DNA from 2 places in the Macrococcus psychrotolerans genome. Region 1 is predicted to be linked to the other one. Evidence: riboswitches for the same ligand, from Rfam matches in the RefSeq annotation. Region 1 holds a riboswitch; the other holds the start of a gene.
What was found. A riboswitch is a leader RNA that binds a small molecule or an ion and turns the genes downstream of it on or off. The one in region 1 is predicted to bind lysine.

Region 1 (4,425 bases):
ATAGAGAGCTGATGGTGGTGAGAATCAGCATTTAAGATCATTTGTTACTCCCTTATGTTCATGATAGTTAATCGCTATCCGGCTCAAGACCGTTATCTTATGTAGAGTTGCTGAGCAATCAGTAATTAGGGTGGTACCGCGAATAGACTTCGTCCCTTTTGGGATGGGGTCTTTTTGTTGTTTAAAATAAAATAAAAAAGTGAGGCGTTTTGAATGAGTGAAATTAATATTAAATTTCCAGATGGTAATGTAAAAAGTTTTGAGGCTGGCGTTACAACTGAAGATATTGCAGGTTCAATCAGTCCTGGTTTAAAGAAGAAAGCTTTAGCAGGAAAATTTAATGGACAAATGGTTGATTTATCAACAGCACTTGAAACAGATGGAGACATCGAAATCATCACGCCTGAGTCTCCTGAAGGTATTGAAGTATTACGTCATTCAACTGCCCATTTAATGGCTCAAGCGCTAAAGCGTATGTATGGTAATGTGCATTTCGGTGTAGGTCCTGTTATTGAAGAAGGTTTCTACTATGATATCGATACAGAGCATAAGATCTCTAGTGAAGACCTACCTGAAATTGAAAAGACGATGCGACAAATTGTCGGAGAGAATATCAAGATTGAGAGACGTGTTGTCAGTCGTGAAGAAGCGAAGAAGATTTTCGCTGATGATCCATACAAACAGGAACTAATCGATGCAATCCCTGAAGATGAGAATGTCACTATCTATTCGCAAGGAGAGTTTACAGATCTTTGTCGAGGTGTGCATGTGCCTTCAACTGCTAAGATAAAAGAATTCAAGCTATTATCAACTGCTGGTGCGTATTGGAGAGGTGATGCAGATAACAAGATGCTGCAGCGTATTTATGGTACTGCATTCTTCGATAAAAAAGCGCTGAAAGCACATCTGAAGATTCTTGAAGAACGCAAAGAACGTGATCATCGTAAAATCGGTAAGGAGCTGGAGCTCTTTACAACAAATCAGCTTGTAGGTGCAGGTTTACCGTTATGGTTACCAAATGGTGCAACAATTCGACGTGAATTAGAGCGTTATATCGTGGATAAAGAAGTTGCACTTGGTTATGATCATGTATACACACCGATTATGGGATCGGTTGATCTGTATAAGACGAGTGGTCACTGGGATCATTATCAAGAAGATATGTTCCCTCCGATGGAAATGGACAACGAAGCGCTTGTACTACGCCCGATGAACTGTCCACACCATATGATGGTATACAAGAATAAACCACATTCATATCGTGAATTACCAATACGTATCGCAGAACTTGGTATGATGCATCGCTATGAAGCGAGTGGAGCGGTAAGCGGGTTACAGCGTGTGCGTGGTATGACATTGAATGATGCGCATATATTCGTTCGTCCTGACCAGATTAAAGAAGAATTTATTCGCGTCGTTCAGCTTGTTATCGATGTGTATAAAGACTTTAAGTTCCAAGACTATAAGTTCCGTCTAAGTTATCGTGATCCAGAAGATACTGAAAAGTACTTCCAGGATGATGAAATGTGGGAACGTGCACAATTGATGCTTAAAGAAGCGGTAGATGAAATGGGACTGGATTATGAGGAGGCGCCAGGAGAAGCCGCATTCTATGGTCCTAAATTAGATGTACAGGTTAAAACAGCTTTAGGTAAAGAGGAGACACTTTCAACTGTACAGCTGGATTTCTTATTACCAGAACGATTTGATCTGGAATATATCGGTAGTGATGGTGAGAAACATCGTCCAGTAGTAATCCACCGTGGTGTGATCTCTACGATGGAGCGCTTCGTTGCTTTCTTAACTGAGGAGTATAAAGGAGCCTATCCATTATGGTTAGCGCCTAATCAGCTTGAGATTATCCCAGTTTCAAATGAGGTACATTATGACTACGCGCGTAAACTCTATGATGAACTGAAATCACAAGGTGTCCGTTGTCATATCGATGACCGCGAAGAAAAGATGGGATACAAGATTCGTGAAGCTCAGATGCATAAAGTTCCTTATCAGATTGTTGTAGGAGATAAAGAAATTGAGCATAATGAAGTGAACGTTCGTCAATATGGTAAGAAAGAATCTAAGACAATCGATCGTGATGATTTCATCTGGTCTATTGTAGATGAGATTCGTCTAAAAAAATAAGCTTGAAAAATTATGATAAGTAATGTATATTTATCATTAACTTAATATTCCTCGTTGAGGTAGAGGTCGCATTGTTTAAGAGTATACTGATGGATACGTCATACACGTAATTGAAACCAGTAGAAAGGAAACGATGCCGAAGAAGCTAAGTGTATGAGCTTAAATTCTGGGCTGTTACTGAATAAGTAACAGACTGTCACACATATTGTGATGCGCTACTAAATGGTAAGAAGAATCATTTATGGATGCATACAATTGTGTGCATCCATTTTTATTTATAGAAGGGAAGTTATTACTTTGTCAGAAAGTACAAATCAAGTACAAAGAAAATTGAAGCAGCGTCATATATCTATGATTGCCATCGGTGGATGTATTGGTACAGGATTATTTATGACCAGTGGAGGAGCTATCCGTGATGCTGGACCCGGTGGGGCGTTACTTGCATTTACAATTATCGGAATTATGGTCTTCTTCTTAATGACATCACTTGGAGAAATGGCAACGTATCTTCCGATTTCAGGAAGTTTTTCAACTTATGCAACACGATTCGTTGATCCGTCACTTGGATTTGCATTAGGCTGGAACTATTGGTTTAACTGGGTGATTACTGTAGCGGCGGATGTGAGTATTGCTGCAAGTGTAATTAAATACTGGGCACCGATGGACTTCTTACCAGGCTGGGCATGGAGTTTAGTCTTTTTAGCCATCATTTTATTTTTGAACACATTATCAGTGCGCGTATATGGTGAAAGTGAGTATTGGTTCGCGATTGTTAAAGTAGTAACAGTTATCTTATTTTTAGGGATTGGTGTACTGACAATCTTCGGAATAATCGGAGGAGAGTATTTAGGGTTCAAAAATTTCACGACTGGTGAAGCACCGTTTCTAGGTCATGGATTAACCGGAAGCTTCTTAACGATTCTTGGTGTATTTTTAGTTGCAGGCTTTAGTTTCCAAGGTACAGAGCTTGTAGGAATTACTGCAGGTGAGTCTGAAGAACCAGAAAAAACGATTCCAAAAGCAATCAAACAAGTATTCTGGAGAATATTAATTTTCTATGTTTTATCTATTCTAGTCATTGGTTTAATCATTCCTTACACAAATCCGAACTTAATGGGAGGAGACAGTGTTGCGAAGTCGCCATTTACATTAGTTTTTGAAAATGCTGGACTTGCGTTTGCAGCGTCATTTATGAATGCTGTTATCTTAACGTCAATTCTCTCAGCGGGTAACAGTGGTATGTATGCTTCAACACGTATGTTATACGCGATGGGTAAAGACGGATTAGCATCCCGTAAATTTTCTGAGACCAATCAGAAAGGGGTTCCGATTCCGAGTTTATTAGCGACCTTCATAGTTGTGCTGATTATCTTCTTAGTTGAACGTGTGGCCAGTGGTGCATATGAATATATCGTTGCGGCAAGTGGATTAACTGGCTTTATCGCCTGGCTCGGTATCGCTATTAGTCATTATAGATTCCGTCGTGCATTTTATGCGCAGAACAAAGATTTATCAGTATTGAAGTATAAAGCAATGTGGTTCCCATTCGGTCCAATCTTTGCATTCATACTATGTCTCTTTGTAATTATTGGTCAGGATACGGACCTGATTATAAATAGAAACTTTGACATGAATGGCTTTATGATTACATATATGGGAATTCCTATTTTCTTAGTATTTTTCTTCTATCATAAACTGAGATATAAAACAAAGAAGATCCCATTAGAAAAAGTTGATTTATCACAAGATACAGATATGAGTAAATATGAAAAAATAGATGTTGACATTGATGCATAACCCTGTTATTATTAAGTCTGTTGAATACGAAACGGACAAGTAGAAGCATCCCGCTTCTCGCCCTGAAGACGCAATAGCAGTTACAGGGTTAAATAACATGGTTAGACATGTCTATTTTTTAGCGGGTGCATAATGCATTCGCTTTTTTGTTTGTCTTCGTAAATCATATAGGAGGTGTCAACCATAGCTAAAGATCAAACTCAAATCAATGACAAAATTCGCGCGAAGGAATTACGTTTAATTGGACATGATGGTGAACAACTTGGTGTTAAAACTAAGTTTGAAGCAATCGAAATTGCAGAACGCGTAAATCTTGATGTTGTTCTTGTTGCACCAAACGCTAAACCACCCGTTGCCAAAATTATGGATTACGGTAAGTTCAAGTTTGAGCAGCAGAAGAAAGATAAAGAAGCACGCAAAAAGCAGAAAGTTGTTACGGTTAAAGAAATTCGTTTAAGTCCTACAATCGAAGATCATGACTTTAAT
Region 2 (4,425 bases), 310 kb from region 1:
TGAATAATCTTCGCCGATTTCTAGCTCATCACCCTCTAATACTTCAGATGCATTGAGCTTTACTTCTTCGCTGTTTGGTCCTAATAAATAATAAGTAGATCCTTCTAAACGGTCTACACGAAGGAAGTCGATACTTCCTGATAATTGTTTTTGTTCCATATGTCTCTCCTTTAAGGCTCTGCCTTTATCAATTACTTATTATAACACATAATTAAAATATAGTCTGTTAATGTATAAATGTACCGGAAAGCATGCTATTATTGAATATGGAATGCAAATTTGTTATCCAAATATGGTATAATTTACGCGAAATAATTATAAAGGAGATCATACATGTTACAAGTATCTAATGTAAGTTTACGTTTCGGCGATAGAAAGTTATTCGAGGATGTAAACATTAAATTTACTCCAGGCAACTGTTATGGTTTAATCGGTGCAAATGGTGCCGGAAAATCAACTTTTTTAAAAATCCTATCTGGTGAAATTGATTCACAGACAGGCCACGTTTCATTAGGAAAAGATGAGCGTTTATCTGTTTTAAAACAGGATCACTTTGCTTATGAAGAGGAACGCGTATTAGACGTCGTACTTCGTGGGAACGAAAGATTATGGACTGTAATGAAGGAAAAAGATGAAATCTACATGAAACCTGACTTTTCGGATGAAGATGGTATGCGCGCAGCTGAACTTGAAGGCGAATTTGGTGAAATGGGAGGCTGGACTGCAGAAAGTGATGCACAAGTATTACTCTCTGGACTCGGTATTAAAGACGATCTGCACGAAAAGAAAATGTCAGAGCTTGAAAACAATCAGAAGATCAAAGTGCTCTTAGCACAGGCACTATTTGGTGAACCTGATGTATTATTACTGGATGAGCCGACGAACGGGCTTGATATCCCTGCCATCAGCTGGTTAGAAGAATTTTTAATCAACTTTGAGAACACTGTGATCGTAGTATCCCATGACCGTCACTTCTTGAACAACGTATGTACGCATATTGCTGATCTTGACTACGGTAAGATTAAGATCTATGTTGGTAACTATGACTTCTGGTATCAGTCGAGTGAACTTGCACAGCAAATGTTACAGGATTCAAACAAGAAGAAAGAAGAAAAAATTAAAGAACTTCAAGATTTCGTTGCACGTTTCTCAGCAAACGCATCAAAATCTAAGCAAGCAACGAGCCGTAAGAAGATGCTTGAAAAAATTGAACTTGACGACATCCAGCCATCAAGTCGTAAGTACCCATTCGTTAACTTTAAACCTGAACGCGAAATCGGTAATGAGCTGCTTCAAGTGCAAGGATTATCAAAATCAATTGATGGCGTTAAGGTCTTAGATAACATTTCATTCACAATGAATCCAAATGATAAAGCTGTGCTTGTCGGTGATTCAGAGATTGCTAAGACAACATTACTAAAAATCTTGGCCGGAGAAATGGAGCCTGATGAAGGTACTTATAAATGGGGTGTCACTACAAGTCAGACGTATTTACCAAAAGATAACTCTGAATACTTTGATGGCAAAAACATTGACCTTGTAGAATGGTTACGTCAGTATGCTCCACCAGAAGAACAAACTGAAACATTCTTACGTGGTTTCCTAGGACGTATGCTTTTCTCAGGTGAAGAAGTTCGCAAGAAAGCAACCGTATTATCAGGTGGAGAGAAAGTACGTTGTATGTTAAGTAAGATGATGTTGTCTAGTGCAAACGTATTATTATTAGATGAACCAACAAACCACCTCGACTTAGAAAGTATCACTGCAGTAAATGATGGCCTTAAAGCATTTAAAGGCTCAATCATCTTTACTTCACATGACTTTGAATTCATCAATACTATCGCTAACCGTGTCATCGACTTAAATGTAACTGGTGGTCTATCAAAAGAGATCACTTATGAAGAATACTTAAAGGAACAAGGCGTATTAAAATAATTTTCTAAAAATACTTTACAATTCAGAATACTTTTTGTATGATTATATTCATAACTTAATAAAGAAACAGATGAGGCGCATCAATCATGAGTACATAACTACCCTACTGCAATAAGTTATGGAAAGGGTGCGATGCCGAAACGCTATATTATGTTGCAGCATATATAGTGTTGGATTCACAGGTTAAGAGCTAGGAATCTGTCATTATATTACTATAATGGAGTGCATCGCTTGTATATAAACGTTAACAAGCCCGGAGCATATCCGGGCTTGTTTTTTTGTTGCAGATGCCATAGGGGGATTTTAATTGCATAATCAAATAACTCAATCAAACATTCGTATATTAAAGTTTGGAGGTACATCAGTTAGTGATTTCGATAAGATTAGCACAGTCGCTAATTACTTAAAGGAACGCACAGAAAATAATGAAAAACTAGTTGTCGTCGTTTCTGCAATGGGAAAAACTACAGATGACCTTATGAGAAATGTCAGTTCAATCTCTAGTACACCGAAAGAAAGTGCATTAGCGATGCTGCTTACTACTGGAGAACAGCAGACCATCTCTTACTTATCGATTATATTGCATGATCTACACGTTGCATCTATTGCGATGACCGGTAGTCAGGCGGGCATTCGCACGAAAGGACATTATCTTAAAAGTAAGATTACTGAAATTAATGATCAGAAGCTCATTGAAAATTTCAAATCACATGATGTTATCATTATCGCAGGGTTTCAAGGTATAAATGAACAGGATGAAATTACTACGCTCGGCCGTGGTGGTAGTGATACTACGGCGGTAGCACTAGCAGCAGCGTTAAGCGCTCCTTGTGAAATTTATACAGACGTTACAGGTGTCTTTGGAACAGACCCACGTATCTATCCTGAGACAAGACATATAGATGAGTTAAGCTTTGAAGAGATGATGGAACTCTCCTCTCTCGGATCTGGAGTACTTGAGACAAGAAGTGTTGAAATTGCTAGAAACTATAATATTCCGATTTATCTCGGAAAAACTTTATCGAATGAGAGAGGAACCTGGATTATGCCAAAAGACCAAATACTCGAGAAAAAAGCAGTGACTGGTGTCGCCTTAGATAACGATATGGAGTATGTGACACTAAGCTACCCGATGAATGATACGAAATTATTAAATCAATTATTTGATGAATTAGAACAAGAAGAAGTCAATATCGATATGATATCTCAAATCGTAAACTTAGATGGCCTTCAAATTTCATTCACAATGAAAGACACAGATAAGTTACAGATTGAACGTATTTTTAATAGATTAAGTACAAACTACCCGGCTATCAGCCATCAGTCGCGTTCAACGTATGCAAAGCTTTCTGTTATCGGTTCAGGTATGAGAGATATGAGCGGCGTTGCATCAAAGGTATTTAAATCATTGATTCATAATGAAATCCCCTTCTATCAGGTAACAACAAGTGAAATATCAATTTCATATGTTATAGATAAAGAAAACGGTGAACATGCAGTACAGTCATTATGTAAAGTATTTAATATATAAAATTAAGGAGAGTCAATTATGTATAAAATTGCAGTTGTAGGTGCTACAGGTTTAGTCGGACAAAAAATGCTTGAAGTTTTAGAAAGAAAGCAGATTCCATTTAATGAACTCGTATTATATTCCTCACCGCGTTCAGCCGGTAAATCTATGGAATATCAAGGCAAGACTTATACAGTAAGAGCTTTGACTGAAGAAGAAGCAGACCAGAAATTTGATTTTGTGCTTATGAGTGCAGGCGGTGCTACAAGTGAACGTTTTTCACCTATCTTTGAATCAGCAGGCAGCATCGTAATAGATAATTCAAGTGCTTTTAGAATGCATGAGGATATCGACCTCATTGTTCCTGAAGTTAATTCACCTAAACTTAAACGTAAAATTATCGCTAATCCGAACTGTTCTACGATTCAGTCTGTCGTACCTCTTAAACCACTGCAAGATAAATATGGTATTAGACGCGTCGCCTACACAACTTATCAAGCAGTGTCAGGAAGCGGTGTCGCAGGCATCAATGATCTTAAAAATGGCGCACAAGGGATTGCACCGACAAACTATCCCCACCCTATCTATAACAATGCTTTACCTCATATCGATGTATTCTTAGACAGTGGATACACAAAAGAAGAACAGAAGATGATTGATGAGACGAAGAAGATTCTTGGATTACAAGATGTAAAGGTGACAGCAACTTGTGTCAGAATCCCAGTTCAGGATAGCCATTCAGTTGCAATCAATGTCACACTTGATAAAGAAGCTACAGTTGAAGAGATAAAACAGCTCTTCGAAAATGACGATTCAGTCGTGCTTATAGATAATCCACAGGACAATGAATACCCTATGGCGATTACAGCGACAGGAACTGATCATGTTTATGTAGGACGAATCAGAAGAGATGACTCATTAGAGAATTCCTTCCATATCTGGTGTACTGCCGATAACCTTCTAAAAGGCGCAGCACTGAA

Region 2: another riboswitch for lysine. It lies ahead of QA539_RS05420 (aspartate kinase); the one in region 1 lies ahead of QA539_RS07065 (amino acid permease).

Annotation. Positions count from the first base shown of each region.
Region 1 is NZ_CP124591.1:1,380,943-1,385,367, reverse strand. It holds gene thrS (threonine--tRNA ligase) at 214-2,142, shown strand; lysine riboswitch at 2,195-2,368, shown strand; gene QA539_RS07065 (amino acid permease) at 2,494-3,939, shown strand; ribosomal protein L20 leader region at 3,971-4,095, shown strand; gene infC (translation initiation factor IF-3) at 4,114-4,425, shown strand, end outside.
Region 2 is NZ_CP124591.1:1,074,766-1,079,190, forward strand. It holds gene QA539_RS05410 (CvfB family protein) at 1-159, opposite strand, end outside; gene QA539_RS05415 (ABC-F family ATP-binding cassette domain-containing protein) at 334-1,935, shown strand; lysine riboswitch at 1,998-2,171, shown strand; gene QA539_RS05420 (aspartate kinase) at 2,243-3,466, shown strand; gene QA539_RS05425 (aspartate-semialdehyde dehydrogenase) at 3,485-4,425, shown strand, end outside.